2 regions of the Streptomyces sp. URMC 127 genome follow, and region 1 is predicted to be linked to the other one. Evidence: riboswitches for the same ligand, from Rfam matches in the RefSeq annotation. Region 1 holds a riboswitch; the other holds the start of a gene.

The links. Region 1 has a riboswitch for cyclic di-AMP ahead of ACSNOH_RS12760 (C40 family peptidase). Riboswitches for the same ligand answer to the same signal wherever they lie in the genome.
Region 2: another riboswitch for cyclic di-AMP. It lies ahead of ACSNOH_RS23615 (M23 family metallopeptidase); the one in region 1 lies ahead of ACSNOH_RS12760 (C40 family peptidase).

The regions. Positions count from the first base shown of each region.
Region 1 is NZ_JBPQTW010000043.1:19,432-22,414, forward strand. Features, by position in the region: gene ACSNOH_RS12755 (carboxylate-amine ligase) at 1-580, opposite strand, end outside; cyclic di-AMP (ydaO/yuaA leader) riboswitch at 913-1,094, shown strand; gene ACSNOH_RS12760 (C40 family peptidase) at 1,099-1,572, shown strand; gene ACSNOH_RS12765 (S1 family peptidase) at 1,678-2,748, opposite strand.
Region 2 is NZ_JBPQTW010000135.1:14,424-17,406, forward strand. Features, by position in the region: gene ACSNOH_RS23610 (MFS transporter) at 1-338, opposite strand, end outside; gene ACSNOH_RS23615 (M23 family metallopeptidase) at 502-1,836, opposite strand; cyclic di-AMP (ydaO/yuaA leader) riboswitch at 1,846-1,976, opposite strand; gene ACSNOH_RS23620 (PP2C family protein-serine/threonine phosphatase) at 2,053-2,983, opposite strand, start outside.

The DNA of each region.
Region 1 (2,983 bases):
CGAGGCCGTGGAAGTAGGGGGGCGGGCCGCTGACCGGCCAGCGGCTGTAGACCACCGTCCGCCAGCTGGAGAAGCCGGTGTCCTGGCCGTTCCACAGCGGGGAGTTGCCCGCCATGGCGACGAGGACGGGCAGCCAGGGCCGCACCCGGTTGAGGACCGCGACGCCCGTCTCGCGGTCGGGGATGGCGACGTGGACGTGCATCCCGTGGACGAACTGCTCGTCCACGAGCTGGGCGGCACGCTTCCGCATCGCCAGATAGCGCGGATTGCCGGTGACGGGGATGGGCTCGGGGCCCGAGCACGGCGCAGTACCGCAGGCGGCGATCCGGCAGCCGGACCGCTTGGCGGCGGAGCTCACCGCGTGGCGCAGCCGCAGCAGATGGCGGCCGGCTTCGGCGAGATCGGAGCAGACCGGAGTGGCAACTTCCACCTGGGCCTGCAACAGCTCCGCCTGAATCTCCCGCTCGTTCACGACCGGATCCAGGTCGACCGCCGCCCGGACCTCGTCGGCCAGGGGAACCGGCAGTGCGGTGGCCGGGTCGAGCAGAAGATACTCCTCCTCGATCCCTAGGGTGAGCATGCCGTAGGGCTACCCTCCGGCCCTTGCGGCGAACCGCACGGACCGTGCCGCTCCGCCTTTCTGACGCAAAGACGCCCTGCCCGGACCCCGCCGACCTCGCCCTTCGCCGCCGGCCGGCGTGACTCGAATCAGTTCTTCAACCCCCTTTTGATAAACGGGATTTCCCGCCACTCGTGATGCCGGGTAACACCCCGGTTCCACGGGGCGCCGCGAAGTGAAGAAGTTCACAGAAGCCCCTTTCGGCTCCGAATTCCGGCGGTCCGTGATGCAGGATCGTGCATCGAACAACAAGATCCCGTCACCGAGGCGGGCGACCCGGGCGGACGCCGAGTCCTGCCGCCGTACCGGGTGCGGAGCAGAAGAATGGATCGGCAGGAGCGGGAGACCCGAGCACGGCGGACCACGATGGCGGTGGTCCTTGGGGTGAAGCCAACGAAGGCAATTCGGATGGCCGGGCAACTTCGACAGCCCGAACCCGACAGGTCATCTTTCGCAGGCGGATGACGAAGGGTTTTGGCATGTCTGCGTTCTCCGGCATATCCACGCTCGTGTCCCGCGCCGGTGCCGCCTCCGTGGTCACCGCGGCCACCGTGACCGCGTCCATGCTGCTTCCCGGCATGGCGGCGGAGGCGAGTGCGGCCACCCCGGGCGCCGCGGCCCTGAAGGTCGCGGCCTCCAAGCAGGGCTCCCCCTACCAGTACGGCGCCGCCGGCCCCAACCGGTTCGACTGCTCGGGCCTCACGCTCTACTCCTTCAAGAAGGTCGGCAAGAACCTGCCGCGCACCGCGGCCGACCAGTACAACAAGACCCGGCACATCTCCGCCGGCTCCCGCCAGGCGGGCGACCTGGTCTTCTTCCACTCGGGCCGCAACGTCTACCACGTCGGCATCTACGCGGGTAACAACAAGATCTGGCACTCGCCCAAGCCCGGCACGTCGGTGCGGCTCGAGAAGATCTGGTCCAGCAGCGTCTGGTACGGCCGCGTCAACTGACGTCAACTGACCGGTGACCGGCCCGCACAGTAGACCGGGCCGGGGCGACCCTACCCCGGCCCGGAAGCCTCCGGGGATCCCGTCTCGGGTCCCCGGAGGAGTGCGTCACGGCAGCTGTGCCCCGTACGCCTGCAGGGCCGCCGGAACGGGCTGGAAGAACGTCTCGCCGCCGGAGGAGCAGTCGCCGCTGCCGCCCGAGGTGAGGCCGAGGGCGGTGTCACCGTCGAAGAGCGCGCCGCCGCTGTCGCCCGGCTCGGCGCAGACCGACGTGCCGATCATGCCTTCGACCGCGCCCTCCTCGTAGTTGACGGTCACGTCGAGCGCGGTGACCTGGCCGTCGTGCACGCCGGTCGTGCTGCCGCTGCGCTGCACCGTCTCGCCGACGGTCGCTTCGCCGGCCTTGCTGATGTTCTGCGTGCGGCCGTTGTAGAGGTTCACGGCGCTGGGGTGGGCGATGTTCGACGTGTAGCGCACGAGCGCGTAGTCGTGGCCGGGGAAGGACGAGCTCTCGGTCACGCCGATCTGGGCGCCGCCTTGCGTGGCGGACCAGCTGCGCGAGGCGTTGCCGCAGTGTCCCGCCGTGAGGAAGTACGGCTTGCCGCCCTTGGTGATGTTGAAGCCCAGCGAACAGCGCACGCCGCTGCCCCAGATCGCGTCGCCGCCCGCGATGAAGGGGCGGAGCACCCCCGCGGTCCGCTTGACGGTGACCTTGTCGCCGAGGCGGGCGACGGCCTTGTCGAGGCGGTCCTTGCGGGCGCCGGTGACGGTGCTGTCGGCGGTGACGACGACCTTGTTGAGGCGCGGGTCCACCGCCCAGGCCGTACCCGGAATCGATGCGTCCGCCTTGAGCGCCCGCCGGGCCGAAGCGAGTTCGGCCGCCGAGTGGCGCACGGTTCTCGGCTCGGCGCCCGCGGAGCGCACACGTGCGGCCGCGGCCTCGTCCTGCACGCCGACGACGAGCCGGCCGCTCGCGGAGTCGAAGTACGCGCCGGCCGAGTCCGCGCCCAGCTCCGCGGAGATCCGCTGGGCGAGCTCCGCGGCCTGCGGAGAGGAGAGCTGACGGGGCGCCGGTGAACTCGCCTGCGCGCTCGGGAGGGTGAGCGCCGCGGCCGTCAGGGCGGCCATCGCCGCGCCGGCGGCGGCCGTACGGCGCGTGGAGGTGCGGGAACGTTTCACTCGTGGCCTCCTGTGGGGGAGTGCCCGGCGGCGCGGTGGGCGCGCCGGAGCATGGTGAAGGAGGTGCGGAGGTACGGCGGTGCAGACGTACGTCCTGCGCGGACGCGTGTACGTACGTCGTGCGCGCGTGACGCGCACGGTGAGGACGCAGCACGCGACAGGCCGATGATCGTCGCGTGCATGTCAAGAACGAAGTACGGGCGAGTATCCCGAGACGGCGAATGAAAGTTCAAGA
Region 2 (2,983 bases), on a different contig from region 1:
CAGGAGGAGAAGGAGAGGGCCGTCAGCGCCGTCGCGGACAGATAGACCGCGAGCGTCACGATGAACAGTTTCTTGCGGCCGAACCGGTCCGTGAGCCGCCCGAAGAACAGCGCCCCGGAACACGCCCCCGCCACGTACAGCGCCGCCGCGATCCCCGTGACCTCACCCGGCGTGACCGGCAACCCGCTTCCCCGCTCCGAGAGGCGGCCGGCGATGTTGCCGACCACCGTCACTTCCAGGCCGTCCAGGATCCAGACCGTCCCGAGGCCGATCACCACGGTCCAGTGCCAGCGCGACCACGGGAGGCGGTCCAGTCGCGCCGGTACGGCCGTGGTGATCGTCCTCGCGTCGTGCGCCGTGGGCTCGGAGGACGCGGTGGGCTCGGAGGACGCCGAGGGCTCGGTGGGCACGCGCTATCGGGTGCCCCGTTCCGTACGGAATACGCGCCGGGACGGAATACACGCCGGGCCGTCGGGGAAACGGCTGCCCCTCAGGGAGACGCTACGGCTGCAGGCCCCTGCCCCGCAGCCACCCCAGCGGATCGACGGGCGCGCCCCCGCCCGGCCGGACCTCCAGGTGCAGATGCGGCCCGGTGACGTTGCCCGTCGCGCCGACCCGGCCGATGACCTGCCCCGCGGCGACCTTGCCCGACGTGACCACCATCGACGACAGGTGGCAGAACCACAGCTCCGTTCCGTCATCGAGCCGCAGCACGATGCGGTAGCCGTACGCTCCTGCCCAGCCGGCCTGGGTGATCGTGCCGCCGCTCACCGCCTTCACCGGAGTGCCGGTCGGGGCGGCGAAATCCTCGCCCGTGTGGCGCGCGGACCACATGTTGCCCGCCTGCCCGAAGCCGGCCGTCAGGGTGTACGAGCCGACGGGGAGCGTGAACGCGCCGGCCCGCCGCTCCCTCTTCTCCGCCTTCTCCGCCTTTTCCGTTTGCTTCTTCTCGGGTGCCCGTACGTGGGTCTTCTCCGGCGTCCGCTGTGGCGTCCGCTCCGGAGTCCGTGCCTGCGGCCGTCCCTGCTCCGTCTGCCTCTGCTCGGCCTGCTTCTGCTCCGCGGCCACGGCCGCCGCGGACCGCGCCGCCTCCGCCTCAGCCGCCTTGCGCTCCGCCGCCTGCTTCTGCGCCTGCGCGGCCTTCGTCACCCGGGCCGCCTGCGCCTCCGCCTCGGCCACGCCCTGCTGGTGATCGGCCTGCTCCAGGATCCTCACCCGGAGCGCCTCGCCGGCCCTCGCCGTCTCCCGGACCAGCTCGGAAACGACCGTCTCCGAAGCGACCGGCTCCGAAACAGCCGCCTCCCGCTCCTCACCGGCGGAGTCGGCCGTGCCCGCCGCGCTCCCCGCGAAGAACGAGCCCACCCCCGGCAGCTGCGCCAGGTCGGGCATGGATATGGAGGACGCCGGGCGCTCCTGCGCGTGCGCCATGCCGCCCGCACCGACCGCCGCGATGACGCCCGCGCCGAGCACGGCACCGCTGCGGGCCATCGTGCCGCCGCGCTGCTTGACGACGCGGTGGCGGCCGCGGCCCGCACCGAAGGAGAAGGCGCTGAAGGAGCTGAGGGCGGAGGATCCGTACGACCGCTCGCCGGACGGCGTGGACGGCCGGTTCTCGTACGACGCCGCCGGCTCGTAGGACGACGGGTCCGGCTCGGGCTCGTACGGCGGCACGTACGCCGGGACCAGCGGAGGATCGTAGGTGGCCTGCTCGTAAGAGGTCTTCTCGTACGAGGTGGCCTGCTCGTACGAGACCTGCTCGTACGTGGCTCCCTCGTAGGAAGCGTGACCGTAGTCGTCAGCAGGCTCGTAAGGGGTGGCAGGCTCTCTGGATGCCACGAAGGCACTCCTTTCCTTCCTTCTCGCCTACCGGGTTAGCTGACGGGTTCGGAGCAGGAAGGTCTCCTACGAGCCGCGTGCGGCCCGATTCACCCCAGGGTGGTGGTTCCCCGGTTCCCAGAACTTGCCGGTGTATCAGGTGGTGCTGTGCCCGCGGGATTCGGCGAAGGCGCACGGTGCACCGCCTCTTGTGGCGGTTGCGACGACCGCGCTCCGTTATCGAACGTTAATAGACAGGGCGGGTGGATTCCAAGCCGAAAGCATGAATCCACCACTCTCCCCTGACAGCTCTTCACAGGACGTCCGCCCACGGAACCTGCCGATACTTTCTACGAAATGCTGTTCGATTCGTTCGGCGCGCCGAATCGCCAACAGGGCGATGTCATCGGCCGCCTGACCGCGCGAATGGCGCGCGACGCCCGCGAGCAGGCAGTCCAGCAGCGCCTCCGGGCTCCTGAAGTGGCGCCCCGTCAGCTCCGCGAGCGGGTCGTAGAACGTACCGCCGGCATCCCTGGCCTCGGTCACCCCGTCCGTCATCAGCAGCAGCGTCGACCCCGTGGGAAACTCCAGCTCCTCGGCCTGGTCCGGCCACGCCCCCAGCTCTCCCAGGCCGAGCGGCAGCGCGGGCACCATGGGGTCGGCCGCGCCGGCCCGCCCGTCCGCGTGCAGGAGGAGCGGCGGCGGATGGCCGCGGTTCAGCAGGCGGAGTACGGGGCGGCCCGGCGGCAGCTCCGCCAGGACGGCCGTGGTGAAGCCCTCGTGCTCGTCCAGGTTCGCCCGCCGCGCGCCTTCCCGCTGCAGCGCGCGCTCCAGCCGTCCCGCGAGCCCCTCCAGTGTCGGCTCCTGCTCGGCCGCCTCCCGGAAGGCGCCGATCACGACGGCGACGGCCTCGACGGCCCCCAGCCCCTTGCCGCGGACGTCACCGACGATGGCCCGTACGCCGTAGGGGGTGTCCTGAACCGCGTACAGATCCCCGCCGATCCTGGCGCCGGCCTGCGCGGCGACGTAGCGAGCGGCCACCCGCAGGCCGCCGATCCGGGAGGGGGGCGCGGGCAGGACGGCCCGCTGAGCGGCCTCGGCGATGCCGCGGGCGGAGGCGAGCTGCTGGTCGCTGCGGTGGGCGATGCGGTTGATGCCCAGGGCGACG